DNA from 3 places in the Arthrobacter sp. StoSoilB19 genome. Region 2 is predicted to be linked to each of the others. Evidence: predicted binding sites of a transcription regulator. Region 2 holds the regulator's gene; each other region holds the start of a gene.
The links. Region 2 encodes LexA, which represses DNA repair genes until DNA is damaged. Its sites were predicted from a motif close to TCGAACANNTGTTCGA; they were not measured.
Positions count from the first base shown of each region.

Region 1: LDO86_RS10780 (DUF6504 family protein) is a predicted target of LexA. The motif match lies at 3,394-3,409, and genes of this name have one in related genera.
Region 3: LDO86_RS19805 (shikimate dehydrogenase) is a predicted target of LexA. The motif match lies at 4,377-4,392, and genes of this name have one in related genera.

Region 1 covers NZ_AP024650.1:2,361,723-2,368,223, reverse strand. Annotated here, with positions in the region: gene LDO86_RS10815 (AarF/UbiB family protein) at 1-42, shown strand, start outside; gene LDO86_RS10810 (lipoate--protein ligase family protein) at 111-860, shown strand; gene LDO86_RS10805 (mycoredoxin) at 900-1,157, opposite strand; gene LDO86_RS10800 (SOS response-associated peptidase) at 1,308-2,051, shown strand; gene LDO86_RS10795 (VOC family protein) at 2,134-2,556, opposite strand; gene LDO86_RS10790 (chorismate mutase) at 2,576-2,896, shown strand; gene LDO86_RS10785 (hypothetical protein) at 2,924-3,313, opposite strand; gene LDO86_RS10780 (DUF6504 family protein) at 3,446-3,796, shown strand; gene dnaE (DNA polymerase III subunit alpha) at 3,816-6,501, shown strand, end outside.
Region 2 covers NZ_AP024650.1:1,604,839-1,611,339, reverse strand. Annotated here, with positions in the region: gene LDO86_RS07445 (hypothetical protein) at 1-65, opposite strand, end outside; gene hisH (imidazole glycerol phosphate synthase subunit HisH) at 66-827, opposite strand; gene hisB (imidazoleglycerol-phosphate dehydratase HisB) at 824-1,450, opposite strand; gene LDO86_RS07430 (histidinol-phosphate transaminase) at 1,512-2,630, opposite strand; gene LDO86_RS07425 (LysM peptidoglycan-binding domain-containing protein) at 2,739-3,140, opposite strand; gene lexA (transcriptional repressor LexA) at 3,494-4,228, shown strand; gene LDO86_RS07415 (ATP-dependent DNA helicase) at 4,307-6,367, opposite strand; gene hflX (GTPase HflX) at 6,360-6,501, opposite strand, start outside.
Region 3 covers NZ_AP024650.1:4,288,730-4,295,230, forward strand. Annotated here, with positions in the region: gene LDO86_RS19785 (lyase family protein) at 1-43, opposite strand, end outside; gene pcaG (protocatechuate 3,4-dioxygenase subunit alpha) at 40-597, opposite strand; gene pcaH (protocatechuate 3,4-dioxygenase subunit beta) at 602-1,474, opposite strand; gene LDO86_RS19800 (sugar phosphate isomerase/epimerase and 4-hydroxyphenylpyruvate domain-containing protein) at 1,531-3,402, opposite strand; gene LDO86_RS19805 (shikimate dehydrogenase) at 3,402-4,283, opposite strand; gene LDO86_RS19810 (IclR family transcriptional regulator) at 4,431-5,222, opposite strand; gene LDO86_RS19815 (MFS transporter) at 5,532-6,501, shown strand, end outside.

The sequences.
Region 1 (6,501 bases), 760 kb from region 2:
CCGCTGCTGCACGCCCTGTGGGCCGGGCGCCGGGTTCGTTAAGGCGGTTGCCGCCGTCGGGCGTAACCTAGGGATGGCCTGCCCGCACCCGACCCAGGAGTTTCGCAACAATGCACCACACCGGTACTGGACTCCGCACGCTTACCGTGGTGCGGCAGGACGTGTCCCGCGGCGCGGGCCGTGACCTCGAATTCGGCCTGGAGCTGCTGGCCAGGGCCAGGAGCGGCGGCATCGGCCCCACCCTGCGGCTGTACCGGCCGGCTCCCACTGTGGCGTTCGGGCAGCGGGACACCCGCCTGCCCGGCTTTGACGCCGCCGCCCGGGCCTGCCGGGACAACGGCTTCGAACCCCTGGTCCGGCGGGCGGGGGGACGCGCGGCCGCCTACCACCGTGGCACCCTTGTGGTGGACCATATCGAACCGGACGCGGACGCCGTCGCCGGTTCCAAAACCAGGTTCGGTTACTTCGGTGAGCTCTTTGCGCAGGCGCTGCGGGGCGTTGGGGTGCAGGCGGCGGTGGGGGAAATCCCAGGCGAGTACTGTCCCGGTGAATTCAGCGTGCATGGAACGGATCCAGCGGACAACTCCCGGCGGGTGAAACTGGTGGGTACCGCGCAGCGTGTGGTCTCGGGTGGCTGGCTCTTCAGCTCCGTCATCGTCGTGGAGGATTCCGCCCCGATCCGCAAGGTCCTCACCGACAGCTATGCCGCGCTCGGCCTGGACTGGGACCCGGCAACCGCCGGTGCCGCCAACGACCTGGTGTCCGGCCTTGACGTGGCAGCCGTTGAGCGGTCCCTGCTGGAAACATATGCGGGCCATGCCACCCTGGAAACTGCTTCCTTCAGCAGCCTGGGGGCATGACCCGCACTAAAGTTGCGGCGATGCCGCGCCTTGGGCCGGTCAGGCAGCCAGCCGGCTCTTGACCTCGGCAGCAGACGGGTTGGTGGCTGCGGAGCCGTCCGGGAAAAGCACGGTGGGAACCGTACGGTTGCCCCCGTTCAGCTGCTCCACGAGTTCGGCAGTGCCGTCCACCTCTTCGATGTTGACTTCCGTGTAGCCGATGCCCTGCGCGTCCAGCTGCTTCTTGAGCCGGTTGCAGTAGCCGCACCAGGTGGTGGAGAACATCGTGATGGTGCCGGATTCGGGAGTGAAGTCCACAGGGATCTCCTATACGTCGCTTGAAAGGTTTCCTTACCGTCAACCGTAGCGTGGCTGCCGGTATTCCCCGGTGCCTGACGCCTGGAACGGCGCCGGATGACAGTTTGTGGCGGGCGGTGGCAAGCTGGTGCCATGTGTGGACGCTACGTAATGGCACGTGCCGTGGGGGACCTGCTGGCTGAGTTCGATGCCGAGCTGGAGAGCGAGGTGAGCATCCCGCCGTCCTGGAACGTGGCACCCACCGATGCCGTCCCCATCGTGCTGGAGCGCCTGGTGGATGACAGTGCCGCGCCCCGGCAGGTGCGCCAGCTGCACGTGGCACGCTGGGGCCTGGTCCCGTCCTGGGCCAAGGACCCCGGAATCGGTTCCCGCATGATCAACGCCCGGAGCGAATCGGTGCTGGAGAAGCCGGCGTTCCGGAAGGCAGTCCAGTCCCGCCGCTGCGCGGTCCCGGCCGATGGCTACTACGAATGGAAGCAGGGACCTGGGAAGTCGAAGCAGCCCTACTACGTGCACCCGGGCACGGACCACGGGCTGGTCTTCGCCGGCCTCTACGAGTGGTGGAAGGACCCCTCCGTTCCCGAAGGGGATCCGGGCCGCTGGCTGCTCTCAACGTCCATCCTCACGGCAGACACGCCTCCGCCGGGGTCTGAATCCACCATCTTCGGGAAGCTGACGGAGCTGCACGACCGCGTCCCCCTGCCCATGGACAGGGACACCATGGAGGCATGGCTGGATCCGCAGGCGGATGACGCGGCCGGACTCGTGGACCTGGTGCGGTCCGGCGTCAAGAATGCCGCGGCCGACTGGCGGGTGGAGTCGGTGGGCAAGGAAGTGGGCAATGTCCGCAATAACGGCCCCGAACTGATCCGCCCGGTCGAAGCCCTGTTCTAGCTGCCCTGTTCTAGCGCCCTGTTCTCCCAGCCCTGTTTTTCAGCCCAGCTCCAGCAGCCGCACCCCATGGTACGGCCGGGGATCAGACGGTGACCCTGCCGGCGTCGTCCACTGCCCAGGTGGGGTTGTACGCCACTTCCCAGCGGAACCCGTCGGGGTCGGCAAAATAGCCCGTGTAGCCGCCCCACGGCTGGGTGACCGGCTCGGCAATGATGTCAGCGCCGGCCTCCGCGGCCTCTTCCATGACCCTGTCCACGTCCCCGGGACCGGCGACGTTGTGGCTGAGGGTGATGCAGGGGATGCCGGCGGGAGGGCTGGTGCCCGCTTCGGCCTGCATCTGGCGGACGTCCCACAGGGACAGCACCAGGCCGTGGTTCACCTGGATGAACAGCACTTCCCCGGCAACCTCACGGTGGACCGGCCAGCCAAGGCCATCAACGTAGAAGTCGCGGGATGCCTGAACATTGCGGACTCCGAGGGAGATAAAGTCGACTCTTGGCTCCATGCTTCGATACTGTCAGATGATGGCGACAATTCAAGGAAACGATAGGGATGCCCGGGCCGACAAGGAACAGCTCGCTGCCGTTCGGGTTGCCGTTGATGAGGTGGATGAACAGATTGTCACCCTCATTGCCCGCCGCGAACGGCTGATCAGGATCGCCGGGACCCTCAAGGGTGATGACGCAGAGGTGCGTGCCCCGGGACGGGTGGAGCGGATCATCGAGCACGTCCGGTCCGCCGCAGAGAAAAAGGACATCGATCCGGACATCGTCGAAGCAACCTACCGGGCGATGATCTCCGCGTTCATTGAACTTGAACTGCGGATCCACAAAGAAAACAGCTGACCTGTTCCGGGGGCTGGCGGAGGAGCCCTAAAGGGCTTCCTCCACCGGCACCCCGTGCTGGAACTCCCGGCCGTCCGCCTCACTGAAGGCTGACAGGACATGGCCCTGCCCCAGCCCGGTCAAGGCCGTCGCGGGAAAGCTCCCGGTAATGCTGTTGTCCGAGTGGGACACTCCCGACAGGTCGTAGTCTTCCTCGATTCCCTGGTCCCGGTTGAACGAGTAGCAGGCGATTGCCTCCCCGTTCATGAACTCAATGCACAGCCGTCGTTGCATGGAATAATCCGGCGAGGCTCCCATCAGGCCCACCACATAGGCCCCGGAGTCCGGAATGGTGCCGTCGATGTCGAACCGTGCAACCAGGGTGGAGTCCTGGGTCTTGATGCTTGCCTGCTTCAGGAGTGCGTCATCGGTACTCATGCCATCATCCTGCTCCCTGCCGCACGCTCCGTCCACCCCCGCCTATGTTTTGCTGCCTCCCCGGCGTAGACTGGATTCGTTCGAATACATATTCGAATAAGGGTCACAATCTGCAGCTGCAGGGAGGCGCACGTGGGCATGTTCAGCGAGTCCGTTGACGTGGTGTGCTCCGCTTCCGGGCAGCCGGAATCCCTGACGTGGGCAGGAACGTCATACATCGTCTGTGCCGAACCTGTCCGCTGGTATGAACGCCGGCAATGGTGGGCAGAGGATACCCGGGCTCCGCTGGGAAGCGGACCGGGCGTGGTGGACCACGAAATCTGGCGGGTCCAGGTACTGCCTGCCAAAGTGGCGTCCCGCCCGATGGGGCCAGGAGAACCTGCCGTTGCCGAACCCCTCACCCTTGACCTGACCCGCCATATCCGCAGTGGCCGTTGGCGGCTGCTGCGGATCCATGACGGCCTTCGCCCCAAAACCGCATGAATCCCCACCTCCCATCACCATGAGCTTTACCCACCTCCACGTTTCCACGGCATTTAGTGCCCACTACGGTGTCTCCTGGCCTGAAGAGCTGGCAATGGCGGCCGCAGCCGACGGCGCAACGGCCCTTGCCTGCACCGACCGGGACGGGCTGTACGGCACCATCAAGCACCTCAAGGCCTGCATGGCGGCGGGCATCGACCCCATAGTGGGGGTGGACCTTGCAGTATTTGACGACGACGGCGATCACCGCACACAGGTATCCGGCAGGGTGGTGGTGCTGGCCCGCGGCCACAACAACGGTGCCGGGTACCGTGCGCTGTGCCGGCTGGTTTCCGATGCCCACGCCAGGACCTCGGGGAAAGCCGGGGGAGCGGTGCCCGCCGCGGTCACCCGTGCCGAACTCGCCTCCCGCACCCTTGACCCCCAGACCCTCAAGCCGGTGCTGACCGTCCTGATTGGACCGGATTCCGACGTCGGACGGGCCATGGATGGCCGGCGCTACCTGCGTCCACGGACCCTGTTCAAGCAATGGCTGGATGCCATGCCCGCTGGAACGGTCGTGGCGGAAATTGTCTCCCAGCTCAGCGCTCCGGGGACTCCCTTCAGCACCGCACATGCAGTCCGCATGCTCAGGCTCGCAGAGGAACACCACGTACCCGCCATCCTCACCAACGCCGTCAGGTACTGTGCCGCAGACGGCGCACCAACCGCCGACGTCCTGGATTCTGCCCGGACCCTGAAGTCCCTTCCGGAACTTGCAGGTGAACCGCTCCTGCAGCCCACCGGGCAGGGCTGGCTGAAAACCTCCGAACAAATGCTGGGACTGGGAAAGGAAATCATTTCCGCTGCCGGTTACGGTGCAGCAGACCTCAAACAGCTGATGGCGCAAACAGAGGCGCTCGCCGACCTCTGCCGGATCGACCCCAGCACCGATATGGGGTGGAAGCAGCCAGTGGTTCCGGAAGCATCGGTTATTGGGATCAGCCAGGATCCGCACGCCGAACTTGTCCAGCGCTGCCATGCGGGAATCGGCAGGCGTTTCCCGGGGATCTCAGGAAAACCCGAACAGGAGATGCTGTCCCGGCTGGAGCATGAGCTTGGCATCATCCGGAACCTGGGTTTCTCCGCCTATTTCCTGACGGTGGCGGAGGTATCCCGCATGATCCAGGACATGGGGGTCCGGGCGGCCGCCAGGGGCTCAGGTGCCTCAAGCCTGGTCAACTACCTGATCGAGGTCAGCCATGTGAATCCCCTCCAGCATGACCTGATCTTTGAACGTTTCCTTTCCAACGACCGTGCCACCCTCCCTGACATTGACATCGATGTGGAAAGCGCGGAACGCCACAACGTGTACCACAGGATTTTTGACCGGTTCGGCCCGGAGCGCGTCACCCTGATGAGCATGCAGAACGGGTACCGGGCCCGGGGGGCGGTTCGCGACGCCGGGCTGGCGCTGGGCATGGACGACGGCGAGGTGGGGGAGATCGCCAAGCAGTTGTGGCGCTTTTCCGCCCGGAAGTTCCGTGAAGCCCTGCAGGAAAAGCCCGAGCTCCGGGAGTTCGCCGGCCGGGTGGAGCAGCGCGACACGGACGGGAACCAGCAGCTTGACCTCCTGGTGGACCTGACCGAACGCCTGGACCGGCTGCCCCGCCACATCTCCATGCACCCGTGCGGAGTGATCCTGGGCGATGCCACACTCCTGGACCGCACCCCGGTCCAGCCAAGCGGCCTGGGGCTGCCCATGAGCCAGTTCGACAAGCACGACATGGACCCCATGGGCATGCTCAAACTCGATGTCCTTGGGGTGCGCATGCAAAGCGCCATGGCCTTCGCAGTCCGGGAGATCATCCGCATCCACCCCAGCAAGAAGGACGTGGTGGAGGCAGGAAGGCACTCGGCAGGACCTGACGGAACAGGCCCTGACTACATCGCCGGGGACGGCCGGATCGACCTCAACGCCGTTCCCCTCGACGACGAACCGACATACCAGCTGATCAGGAGCACGCACACCCTTGGCTGCTTCCAGATTGAATCCCCGGGGCAGCGGGAGCTGATTGGAAAGATGGCACCCCGGGAGTTCAACGACCTCATCATCGATATTTCACTGTTCCGTCCCGGCCCCATGAAATCCGACATGGTGCGGCCCTTCCTGGAACACCGGCACGGGTTCGCCCCTGAGGTCTACCCCCACCCGGACCTTAAACCGGTGCTGCAGGAAACCCATGGGGTCACGGTGTTCCACGAACAGATCCTGAAAACCCTCGACATCATGACCGGCTGCGGGCTTGCCAAAGCCGACGAGTTCCGCAGGGCGCTGAGCAGCGACGACGGTGAAGCCAGGGTGGAGGAATACTTCCGGCGCAATGCAAAAGCCAGGGGATATGCCCCCGAAGTGGTGGACAAGGTATGGGGGACATTGAAGTCGTTTGCCAGTTTCGGCTTCTGCAAAGCCCACGGTGCTGCCTTCGCCGTCCCCACCTACCAGTCCGCCTGGCTTAAGACACACCACCCGGAAGCCTTCCTTGCCGGCTTATGGGAGCACGACCCCGGGATGTATCCCAAACGGCTGCTGGTGGCCGAAGCCCGCAGGCTCGGGATACCCATCCTTCCGCTGGACATCAACCGGAGCAAAGCTGAATACCGGGTGGAGCGGATCGAGTCCGGCCAGGACGCCGGCAGGCTGGGGATCCGGCTCAGCCTGAACG
Region 2 (6,501 bases):
TGCCGGAATGAGATGCCGCCACCGATGAGGATGCCGGCGAGGCCCATCAGGAGTACCGACCACATCTAGGCGTCACTGCCGGCGTCCGCCGGTGCTGCAGCGGACTGACCGCCGGCCGGTTTCCGCAGGCCTTCCACCCAGTTGCGCAGGAGCCGCGCACCGGCGTCGCCGGACTTTTCGGGGTGGAACTGGGTGGCGCAGAGGGGGCCGTTCTCGACGGCGGCGATGAAGGGGCCGCCGTGTTCGGACCAGGTGACCAGGGGCGGCGCCATCCGTGGCTGGATGACGTCGAAGTTCCATTCCTGCACGCCGTATGAGTGCACGAAGTAGAAGCGTTCGTTTTCGACCCCGGCAAAGAGTTTCGAGCCTTCCGGCACCTTGACCGTGTTCCAGCCCATGTGCGGAACCACCTCCGCGGGGAGGGCCTCTACCTTGCCGGGCCATTCGCCAATGCCTTCGGCTTCGGTGCCGTGTTCCACTCCGGCTTCAAAAAGGACCTGGAGGCCCACGCAGATTCCAAGCACGGGGCGTCCGCCTGCCACCCGCCTGCCGATCAGCCTGATGCCGTCCACGGCCTTGAGTTCGCGCATGACGGTCTCGAACGCACCTACGCCCGGAACCACCAGGCCGTCCGCGTTCAGTACATCCTCGGGCTTGGCGCTCAGGACTACTTCCGCGCCGGCACGTTCCAGTGCCCGGACTGCGGACCTGACGTTCCCGGAACCGTAATCGAGCACGGTGACCGTGGGTTTGCCCTCGGGTGAAGGCAGCTTGCCTGATGCTGACGGATCGATGATCGCGCCGTCTTTGAGGACCTGGCCGCTCACAGCGCCCCCTTGGTGGAGGGGATGCCTTCAACCCGGGGATCGGGTTCGACGGCGGCGCGGAGGGCGCGGGCGAAGGCCTTGAACTGTGCCTCGACGATGTGGTGCGGGTCCCGTCCGGCCAGCACGTTCATGTGCAGGCAGATGCCGGCGTGCAGTGTGATGGCTTCGAAGACGTGGCGGGTCAGGGAACCGGTGAAGTGGCCGCCGATCAGATGGTACTCCTGCCCGGCCGGCTCGCCCCCGTGCACCAGGTACGGGCGTCCGGACACGTCCACCACAGCGTTCGCAAGCGCTTCGTCCAGCGGAACGGTGGCCTCACCGAACCGGCGGATCCCGGCCTTGTTCCCGAGGGCGGTCCGCAGGACCTCGCCGAAGGTGATGGCCACGTCCTCAACAGTGTGGTGGACGTCGATGTGGGTGTCACCCGTGGCCTTGACCGTCATGTCGATCAGGGAGTGCTTGCACAGGGCCGTGAGCATGTGGTCGTAGAACGGCACGGAGGTATCGATGTCCGATACGCCGGTTCCATCGAGGTTGATCTCCACGAGCACGGAGGACTCGCTGGTGGCACGCTCCATGCGGGCGGTCCGGGCCGCAGCCGTATTCGATCCGGTGGGACTCATGGTGAAGGATCCTTTGTGGGAGAAGAAGTAGTTCAAGGCGCCCAGCGCCGCAGTATCAAGTCTAGGCGGGAAGCGCGGCCTGGCCCGCAAGGATGCGTTCCAGGGAGGTAAGGAAGGCTGTGGTTTCCGCCTCAGTGCCTGCGGTGACCCGAAGGTGGCCGGGGATGCCCACGTCGCGGATGAGCACTCCGGCGTCCAGCAGCTCCTGCCATACCTGGTGCGGATTTTCCAGGCCCCCGAAGAACACGTAGTTGGAGTCCGAGGCGGCAGGCTTGAGGCCCATCCTGGTCAGTTCGGCCACAATGCGGTCCCGCTGCGCCTTGATGTCCTGGACATCGGCCATCAGTGCCTCGCGGTGTTGGAGCGCGGCCAGTGCGGTTGCCTGGGTAATCGCGGACAGGTGGTACGGAAGGCGCACCAGCCGCAGGGCATCGGTGACCTCCGGGGCCGCGGCCATGTAGCCGAGGCGGGCGCCGGCGAGTGCGAAGGCCTTGCTCATGGTGCGGGAAACTATCAGCCGCTCCCGGCCGGGCAGCAGGGTCAGGGCGCTGGGCGTGCCGTCATGCGCGAACTCGTGGTAGGCCTCGTCGACGATCACCACGGTCTGGCTGTCCTCGCCGGCGTCATAGACAGCCTCCACAACGTCAAGCCCCAGGCCGGTCCCCGTGGGGTTGTTGGGCGAGCAGAGGAAGACGATGTTGGGCCGCAGCTCCTCGACCTGCCGGGCGGCGGATTCGGCGCTCAGGTCGTAGCCTTCCGAGCGCACTCCCGTGATGTATTGGGTGTCGGTTCCGCTGGCGAGCAGGGGGTACATGGAGTACGTGGGTGGAAAGCCCAGGGCGGTGCGGCCGGGGCCGCCGAAGGCCTGGAGGATCTGCTGCAGGACCTCGTTGGAGCCGTTGGCTGCCCAGAGGTTTGATTCGTCGAGCCCGTGCCCCAGGTATTCCGCGAGAGCTTTCCGCAGGTCGGTGAATTCCCTGTCCGGGTACCGGTTGAGGCCTGCAGCTGCTTCCGTGACCGCCGCGCTGATGGCGGCGCGCACGTCCGCCGGAACACCATGGGTGTTCTCATTGACGTTCAGCAAAATGGGAACGTCCAGTTGGGGTGCCCCGTAGGGGGTCAGCCCGCGAAGATTGCTGCGGAGGGGAAGTCGGTTCAGACGCTCTAGCTGGTCGTTCACCTGAACAGTTTAGTTGCCGCGGCAACTACCGGAAAATGTGACGGATTCTGTTCGCCACCGGCGTTGCTGTCCCGGTCATCTTTCTCAAAGGCCAACACCAGGTGCCGCTCAGTGCGTGGGGACGAACAGCTGCTGCCCCGGCAGCACAGCGGCGGCCGGAAGGTTGTTGAGCTGGACGATGTCCGCCACCACGTCCCGGGCATCGCGGTCCGGAGCAACAGCGCCTGCGATGCTCCACAACGACTGGCCCGCCTGCACCGTCACGGTGACCGTCGGCGTCACGGCCAAATCCGCAGCTGAATCGGATGCCTTGGCCGGTGCGTTGAAAAGTCCGGACAGGGACAGCAGGAGTACCGCGAGGAGCACAAGCGGAACTCCGATCAGGACGATCCGCCCCCGGCGGGTCAGCCGCAGGGGCGCTGCTGACGGCGTCCGGCGCTGCGAGGGCTTCCGGGTCTGCAGGGAAACGCGGTGCGTAGGTGAAACCTGGTGAAGAGATAAAGCTGACATGAACTAAGCCCTCCTGGACCTGCCGTGCTGCCCGGGTGTCCGCCCGCTGCCGCCCTGCCGTTCACACCGTGTCCGGAGCTCCTCCGGCCATGTTTTCGAACGGGGCAATCGCTGGTTAGAACACATGTTCGAACTTTGCTTGTTAAGTTTTAGCACCTATCAACGAACAATGTCGAGACTCGCTAGAACAAATGTTTGAAAAAGCAATGTGGCTGGCCTAGCTTTGAACCAAAGAACAACCACCACTGAAGTTGAACAGCAGGGTCTGACAATGACAGTGGGAGTCCTTCCGGCGGCGCTGTGGAACAGGCCGCAACGGAAGATCCGGCGGCAAGCGAAAGGCATTGGCGAATATGGCAGCAGCAGCCGCCGGGGGCAGGACCGCCCCGCAACCCAGGAAGACCGCCAAGGGCTTGACCCCCCGGCAGAAGAAGATCCTCGAAACCATCCAGCGCTCGGTCAATGACAACGGCTACCCGCCCTCCATGCGGGAGATCGGCGACACGGTTGGCCTGGCCAGCCTGTCCAGCGTGACCCACCAGCTCTCGCAGCTGGAGAAGCTGGGTTACCTGCGGCGCGACCCCAAACGGCCGCGGGCCATGGAGGTGCTGATGCCCCTCACGCTGGACAGCGGAAGCAATGCCGCCGGCGCCTCCCCCGCGCCGCAGGCCACGGGCGGCGGTGCCACGGTAACGGAGCTGCCCACCGCGCTGGATACGGCCATGGTTCCGCTGGTTGGCCGGATTGCTGCCGGCGGTCCCATCCTCGCTGAGCAGCTCGTGGAGGATGTCATGCCGCTCCCCCGCCAGCTGGTCGGCCAGGGCGAGCTCTTCATGCTTAGGGTGGCCGGCGACTCCATGGTGGATGCCGCCATCTGTGACGGTGACTGGGTGGTGGTGCGGCGCCAGGCGGACGCAGCCAACGGGGACATCGTTGCTGCCCTGCTGGATGACGAGGCAACCGTCAAGACATTCCGCCAGCGCGACGGCCACACCTGGCTGCTGCCCCAAAACACGCAGTACGAACCCATTCTGGGCGACCATGCCACCATCATGGGGAAGGTTGTCTCGGTCCTGCGTTCCCTCTGACCGGGTCTCCCGCGAAGGGACGGCCTGCCGGAAATTGCACGGCGGCTGCCCCCGCTGGCGTCGTTCGCCTGCCGGGCCCTACGTGGCCGCGTCCGCGCCCAGCCTGGCCAATGCCGCCAGCGCCTTGCTGCGGTCCGTGGTAGCCCAGAACGGCGGCAGAGCGCCGCGGAGGAATCCGGCGTAGCGCTCTGTTGCCAGCCGGGAATCCAGAACGGCCACCACGCCCTTGTCTCCCGTGGACCGGATCAGGCGGCCGGCACCCTGGGCCAGCCTGATGGCGGCATGCGTGGCCGAGACGGACATGAAGCCGTTTCCGCCGGCCTGGGCCACGGCACGCGAACGCGCGGTCATCAGCGGATCATCCGGCCTGGGGAACGGGATGCGGTCGATCACCACCAGGCGGCAGGAGCCTCCCGGAACGTCAACCCCCTGCCACAGGGACATAGTCCCGAAGAGGCAGGTGTCCGGTTCGTCGGCGAACTGCTTCACCAAAGCGGTCATGGTCGACTCGCCCTGGCAGAGGACAGTCACATCGAGCTTCGGCCGCAGGGCGTCGGCAGCCTCTTCGGCAGCCCGTCGGGATGAAAACAGGCAGAGGGCACCCCCGCCGGACGCTTTGATGAGCGCTTCCAGTTCCTCCAGCGCCTCCGGCGAAACGCCGCGGCCCGGCTTTGGCAGGTGGCCGGCCACGTAGAGGATGCCCTGTTTCGGGTAGTCGAAGGGCGAGCCCACATCCACACCCGTCCAGCTGGGTGCGCCGTCGCCGATAAGGCCCAGTCCCCCGGCCGCGGGTTCAAATGCCGAGCCAATGGCGAGGGTTGCGGACGTTAGCACGACGGTGTGCCCGGCGAAGAGTCCTTCCCGGAGCCTGCCTGCCACGGACAGCGGCGCGATGTTGACCAGCACCGGGGCATTGTCATCGGGCTGGGAATATCCCTGGCCGGGATCGAACGTGCCGGCCCGGGAAAACCACACGACCTCGCGGTTTTCACGGGCAGCAATAAGCCGCTCACACAATTCCAGGATGAGCATGAGGCGGGACCGGGCCAGCTGGCGGCCGCCGTCGGCCGTGGCGTTGCTGTCCCCCTTGGAATCGGACAACGCGGCCCGGCACGCCTCCCGCAACTGGTCCATGCAGTCCAGCTGTTCGTCGTTCAGCCCGTTGGGAAGCAGGCCGCTGGGCGCACCGGCGAGGGCCAGTTCAAGGTTTGCGGCTGCGGCGTTCAGCGCGTCCACCGTGATGGCGGTATGTTTGCGGGCGCCGGAAGCGGCAGCGTGGACCATGGCCACCGACAGCTGACCGGACACGGCTCCGGTGACCCGGTCCTGCAACTCGTGCGCTTCATCCACCACCACGACGTCGTACTCGGGCAGGACTGCAAGTCCTTCGAAGGCGCTGACGGCCAGCATGGCGTGATTCGTCACCACCACATCTGCCTCGGCTGCGTCCTGCCGGGCCAGCTCGCTGAAGCACTCGGCGGCCATGGGGCACTTTTGGGCCCCCAGGCACTCCATGGAAGTGACGGAGACCTGGCGCCAGGCACGGTCCGTCACACCCGGCAGGAGCTCATCCCGGTCCCCGGTGGCCGTCTTCTCCGCCCACTCGCGGAGCCGCACCACCTCCTTGCCAAGCTGGGACGAGGGTCCGCCCACGGAGGCGGCAAAGTGCGGGACGCTGGTGTCTTCGCCCAAAGAGAAAAGCTGACCCTCGGAAGGCTCCTCGGAGGGGAACCCGCCTTCCAGTTTGTGCCGGCAGACATAGTTTGACCGGCCTTTCACCAAGGCAACCTTGACCGGCCGTTCCAGGGCCGGGGTGATGTTCTTCAGCAGCCGCGGCAGGTCCCTGCCAACAATCTGGGTTTGCAGGGCCAGCGTGGCCGTGGACACCAGAGCGGGCTTGTTGCTCTCCAGGGCGTGGGCGATGAGCGGCACCAGGTAGGCCAGCGACTTGCCCGTGCCCGTGCCCGCCTGGACCAGCAGGTGGTTGCCGGTTTTGATGGCCCGGGCCACCTGCCGGGCCATCTCGTGTTGTCCGGTGCGGCTTTGTCCGCCCATGCCGGCGACGGCGCGGTCGAGCAGTTCGATTACGAACTGCTCGCCGGCCGTCTGCGCGGTTTCGCCGGCGGCGGGGTCACTCATTGACGATGAATGGTTCCAGTTCGGACGCCAGGCCCTCGCGGACCTTCACCGCAGCCCTGGTACCTGCCTCAACGTGGTCAACGCTGAGGATTTCAGCGTCGGACTCATGGAGCTTGCTGACCAGGTCTCCGCGG
Region 3 (6,501 bases), 1.7 Mb from region 2:
CTTCCGCGAAGGCGCGCAGATCTCCCGGGGCGGCGTTGGTCACTGGAAGTCCAGGAAGACCGTCTCGCCCTCACCCTGGAGGCGGATGTCCCAGGTGAGGCCGCCGTCAGGGTCGCGGCGGGCGATGAGCGTCTTGCGGCGCTCCGGATCCAGCGAGCTGAGCAGGGGGTCGTTGGCCAGCGCCTCGGCGTCCTCAGGCAGGTAGATGCGGGTGAACAGCCGGTTGGTCAGGCCGCGGGCAAAGAGCGCCACGGAGATGAACGGCGCCGCACCCGGTTTGGTGGGGCCGGGGTTGACCGTGGTGAACGTGAAAACGCCGGAGTTGCCCACGGCGCCGCGGCCCCACCCAGTGAAGGTGTAGCCGTCGCGGACCAGGGAGCCGGTGCGCTGGACAACCCTGCCGTCGGCGTCCGGCTGCCAGATTTCCAGGATGGCGTCCGGGATGGTGTGGCCGGCGCCGTCGTAGACGGTGCCCTGCAGGCGGGTGGAGCCCGGGAAGCCGGGAGGCAGCAGCTCGTTGTCCTTCTCGAACGGAAGCGCATAGCCATAGAAGGGGCCAACGGTCTGGCCCGGGGTGGGAACAAGTTTGGTGCTCATTTTCCTACTCCTCGTCACCTTCTGCGCCGAGCGCCTCGTTTTCGGTCCAGGTCCGCTTGGGCCCGGTCAGGACGATGTCCCAGTTGTAGCCCAGGGCCCACTCGGGCTCGGTGAGGCTGTGGTCGTAGGTGGCCACCAGGCGGTCGCGGGCGTCCTGGTCCACGATGGTCTGGTAGATGGGGTCCAGCGGGAAGAGCTGGTCGCCCGGGAAGTACATCTGGGTGATGATGCGCTGGGTGAACTCCGTGCCGAACAGCGAAAAGTGGATGTGGGCGGGTCGCCACGCGTTCAGGTGGTTCTTCCAGGGGTAGGCGCCGGGCTTGATGGTGATGAACCGGTAGGAGCCGTCCGGGCCGGTGATGCAGCGGCCGATGCCGGTGAAGTTGGGGTCGATCGGGGCGGGGTGCTGGTCGCGCTTGTGGATGTAGCGGCCGGACGAGTTGGCCTGCCAGATTTCCACCAGCTGGCCTGCCACCGGGCGGCCGTCGCCGTCCAGGACCTTGCCGGCGACGATAATCCGCTCGCCCAGCGGTTCGCCGTTGTGCTGGATGGTCAGGTCGGACTCCAGGGCGTGCACGTCCTGGTGCCCGAACGCCGGCGAGTACAGCTCGATGGTCTCCGGATCCGCGTGGTGCAGGCTCTTGGTGGGGTGGCGCAGGATGCTGCTGCGGTACGGCGGGTAGTCCAGCCGCGGCTGGGTCTCCGGCTGGGCGCCGTCCTTCAATGCCCGCTGGTAGGCCTCGCCGATGGCGTTGATCTCTGCGCTGAGGTCCGCCTGTAACTCGATGGCCTTGTCCAGGGGCTGGTGGGCAGCCTTCGGTTCGGCCGGGGGCACGAGTTCCTCCGACTCCAGCTCGGCGGTGATGTCTTCCGGCATGGCTGGCTCCTTTCTGATCTGTTCGGTTTCTTGCGTCCGGGGTTGTGTGGTGCGGTCTAAGGCGTGCGGTGCAGCGAGTCGTACTGGACGGCGTGGCGCACCGGAGCATTGGGGGCGCCGTAGCCGTCGTAACCGCCGCGGCGTTCCACCATTTCGAAGAACACGCTGCCCACGGTGGCGGTGTAGAAGTGCAGGAATTCGCCGTCGGCGTCGCGGTCGAACAGCAGGTTCAGCTCCTGCAGGGTGGCCAGGAACCCAGGCTCCAGGTCGAACCGGGCGTCCAGGTCCTCGTAGTAGTTGGCCGGGATCTGCAGGAATTCCAGGCCCCGTTCCCGGGCTGCCCGGGCTGTGGCCACGAGGTCGTCCACGGCAAAGGCGATGTGCTCCTGGTAGGTCTTGCGGACCTCGCTCCGTGCCTGCTGGATGGGGGCGAGGTTGAGCACCAGCCGCACCGCGCCGTCGGAGGTCTGCATGACCTGCGAGCGCACCAGCCCGCTGGGGCTTGGCACCTCCGCGAACGGCTGCGGCTCCAGGGCCAGGGCGCTGGTGTAGAAGAGGACAGCTTCGTCGAAGTGCTGCCACGGCTGGGCAAGGTTGACGTGGTCGATCACGGCACTGGCTCCGGCGGACGGGTGTTCCAGCCCCTCCCCGAACTCGTGGGTCCACGCCGCCGTGCCGTCCGGGCTGCCCTGGCAGAGAAAGATCTCGGTGGAATCGGGCGCGGAGATGCCCTGGAAGACTTCCTCGTCCGCCTGCACCTTGCGGGCCACCACGGGGGCCTTGAGCTGCTGGGCGCGCGCCGAGGCAATCACGGGGGAATCGACGTCGAACCCCAGTGCGGCAATGGCCGGCTCGGCATGCCGGGCCGCCTGTTCGTTGATGATCACCCGGGCCTGGCCCATGGTCCACAGCTGGACGTCCTTGGTGCGGTGCCTGCCCTCGAAGGCGAAGCCCAGCTGGCCCAGGAGTTTCTCCAGCTGCGCGGTGTCGTCCGCCTTGACCTCGGCAAAGTTGAAGCCCGCGGGTTCGTTCACCTTGGGCAGGGTGGCAAGTTCCATGGGGTAACGACGGCGGAGCGCTGCTCCGTTGCCTGGTGCGGCTTCGGTACCGGCCAGCCACTTGGCGCTCTGTTCTTCAAGCCAGATGAGCGACCGCATGGCATCCACGGCCGTCCGCTCCACGTCCGACTGGCGGAAAACGTCATTGAAGACTTCCAGCGAAACGGGTCCGGTGTACCCGGCCCGGACCACGTGGCCCATGAACTTGGCCAGCTCAAACTGGCCCTCGCCCGGGAACACCCGGTAGTGCCGGCTCCAGGACAGCACATCCATGGAGAGCTTGGGGGCGTCCGCAACCTGGACGAAGAAGATCTTCTCCGGGTTGAATGCCTCAATGTGGGCGGTTTCCCAGTCCCGCGAGAGGATGTGGAAGGAGTCCAGGCAAGTGCCCAGATTGGGATGGTCAACCATCTCCACCAGCCGGTAGGCATGCTCGTAGTCGTTGACGTACTTGCCCCACGCAAGCGCTTCATAGGCCACCTTGACGCCGTGGTCGCCGGCCAGGTTGGCAAGCTGTGCCAGCTGCTCGGCGCGGAGGCCGTCGTCGTCGATGGTGGCGGTGGCAACGTTGGAGCAGACCAGGATGGTGTCCATGCCCAGGCGGGCCATGAGCCGGAACTTGGCCTCGGCCCGGCGGAGGTTGGCCTTCAGCAGGTCCGGGCTGACGCCGTCAAAATCCCGGAAGGGCTGGTAAAGATCCAGGCCAAGGCCCAGGTCCGCGGCCAGCTTGCGGACGTCCTCGGGACTCAGCGGGGACGTCACCAGGTCCTGCTCGAAGATCTCGATGCCGTCGAAGCCTGCGATGGCGCAGGCCTGCATCTTCTCTTTGAGGGTTCCGGACAGGCAGACAGTGGCGATTCCGGTGCGCATCAGGCAGCCACCTCTTCCGCTGCCACGAGCTCCAGGAAGTGGGCGCGCATGCGGTCCGGGTCCGCGTCCAGCCCGGTGAAGATCCGGAACGCGTCCGCGGCCTGGCCCACGGCCATCCGGCCGCCGTCCAGGACGTCGCAGCCCTTGGCCCGGGCGCCGCGGACCAGTTCCGTGTCGATGGGGCGGTAGACGATATCCGCCACCCAGTGCCGGGACTCCAGCAGGTCCAGGTCCAGCGGCACGCCGGGGTGGGCGGCCATCCCCACGGGGGTGCAGTGCACCAGGCCGTCGGCCACGCGCATCAGCTGCGGCAGCTCCGCCGTCGTACCTGCCGTGACGGTGCTGTCCGGGAAGAAGCCCTGGAGCTCGGCGGCCCGGGCTGCCGCGCGTCCCGGGTCCACGTCCACCAGGTGCAGGGTCCTGACGCCGGCGGTCAGCAGGGCGTAGGCGACGGCAGATCCGGCACCGCCGGCACCGAGCTGGACCACGCGGTCCAGCGACGCCCCGGGGAGGCCGGAAGCCAGTGCCGCGGCGAAGCCGGAGAAGTCGGTGTTGTAGCCGATGAAGCGGCCGTCCCGGATCACCACGGTGTTGACGGCGCCCAGGCGGCGGGCGTCCGGGGAGATTTCGTCAAGGTACTCCAGGACCAGCTGCTTGCAGGGATGGGTGATGTTCAACCCATTGAAGCCCAGCGTCCGGGCGCTCTGCAGGATGCTGCCGACGGACTCGCCCGCCAGTCCCAGCTCCAGGAGGTCGATGGGGCGGTAGAGGTAACGCAGGCCCTGCACGTCACCTTCCCGTTCGTGCATGGGCGGCGTGAGCGACGGCGTGACACCGTCTCCAACCAGTCCCACGAGGTAGGACTCAGTTCGAATACTCATCCGTGCAGCTCCTTTGGTAACGGCACCGGCAGTGTCCATGCGGGGATGGGCTGCGCCGGTGATAGGGATTACAGTACAGCATTTGTTCACTTCTCGCACTACTGTTCGAGATACGAACCAAATATTTTGAGTAACGGCACAGGCGCCTTAGCCGCGCTGCGGAAGGCGTGCAGCCAACTCGGCTGCCGCATCGACCAGGACGGGGACGTGGGCCTCCAGCTCCTCGAGGCTCAGGCGGAAGACCGGAACGGCCGTCGCCAGGGAGGCAAAGGCGTGGCCCTGGCTGTTGAGCAGGGGCACCGCCACGGCACGCATGCCGGCCTCGTTCTCCTCATCCATGACCGCGTAGCCGCGGCGGCGCACCTCCTCGATTTCCGCCCGGAACGCGTCCCGGTCGGTGATGGAGCGGGCGGTGAGCGCCTCGAGCGGGAGTTCCGCGAGCAGCCGCTCCCGTTCCGCATCCTCGGCGAATGCCACCAGGGCCTTGCCGACGGCAGTGGTGGACAAGGAGCCCAGGTGGCCCGGATCGCTGGTGACGCGGAAGATCTGCGGCCCGTCCACCTTGCTGACGGTGAGGTGGTGCAGGCCGTCCCGGACGCTGAGGATGGTGGCTTCCCCGGTCTGCTCGGTCACCCGGCGCAGGATGGGCATGGCAGTGCCCGCGAAACCGTGGTGGTTGGAGACCCGCTGGCCCAGCTGGAAGATGCGCAGGCCCAGGTGGTAGCGGCGGCCGTCCGGCTCGTAGTCAACAAAGCCGTCACGGGTCAGGGATCCGAGCAGCCGGTAGGTTGTGCTGAACGGCAGTTCCGCGCGGCGGGAAATTTCCGCGGCGCTGGCACCGCGGGGTTCGTCCCCCAGGAGGACAAGCAGGCCCAGGGCCTTGCCCACCATGTCCGTGCGTTCCGCAGGACGCGCGCCAACCTTCGCCTCCGGGGGCATGGCGTTCACGGGCTCCGTGGCGGCAGGGGCAGCAGCGGATTCTTCATTGGCCGCTGTGGTTTGGTTCACACTCATGGCAATCATGTTGCCACAATGTGAGAGCTATTTCTAGATGGTGATTATTTTCTTGACAGGTGACTGCCCTCACAGTCATAGTTTCTATATCGCACAAGTAGCTCCCACCATGTGGCTACTGACGCCGGGTCTTCTTCCGGACTCCAGCCGCATCGCGCCCCGCCCGCACCAAGGCAGCGGCGGCTGCGACCTCCAGATCCATCCGCGACAATGTCGTCACACCAAAGGAACACCATGAGCCAGACACTTCCGTCCGCCGGGGCGGGTGCCCTCACCCGTGCCGGGACGCCCAGGAAAGCAGCCCTCGCCAGCTTCCTGGGCAGCGCCGTCGAATACTACGACTTCTTCATCTTCGGATCCGCTGCGGCGCTGATCTTCCCCAAGGTCTTCTTCCCCGATGCAGACACCAACGCTGCCATCATGTCCTTCGCCACCTTCGGCTTCGCCTACGTGGCACGTCCCGTGGGCGCCATCATCCTGGGCCACTTCGGCGACCGGGTGGGCCGCCGGAAGGTCCTGATGTTTACCCTGCTGCTCATGGGCGCGTCGACGTTCGTGATCGGCTGCCTCCCCGACTTCCACACGGTCGGCTGGTGGGCCCCGGTCCTGCTGGTGCTGGCCCGCCTGTGCCAGGGCCTCTCCGCCGCCGGTGAGCAGGCCGGCGCCTCGTCCATGACCCTGGAGCACGCTCCGGACAACCAGCGTTCCTTCTTTACGTCCTGGACCCTCACCGGTACCCAGGGCGGCCAGATCCTCGCCGCCCTGGTCTTCATCCCCGTCCTGGCCCTGCCGGATGAGATCAAGTACGGCATCGGCTGGCGCGTCCCGTTCTGGCTCAGCGCCGTCGTGGTCATGGTTGCCTTCTTCATCCGCCGCACGCTGCACGAGCCGCCGGCCTTCGAGGAAGCGCAGAAGAACGCCCAGATCTCCAAGCTCCCGGTGGCCGACCTCCTCAAGGGCCACTGGCGCGACGTCCTGCGTGTTGTCGCCTGCGCCTTCATTGCCGCCGTCTCCACCGTCTTCGGCACCCTGGCCATCAGCTACGCCAAGACCGTGGCCGGAGTGGACGGCACCACCACCCTGTGGCTCGTCGTCGGGGCCAACCTGGTGGCCCTGGGCACCCAGCCGCTCTTCGGGAAGCTCGCGGACAGGATCGGCCGCAAGCCCGTCTTCATTTACGGCGCCGTGGCCAGCGCAATCCTCA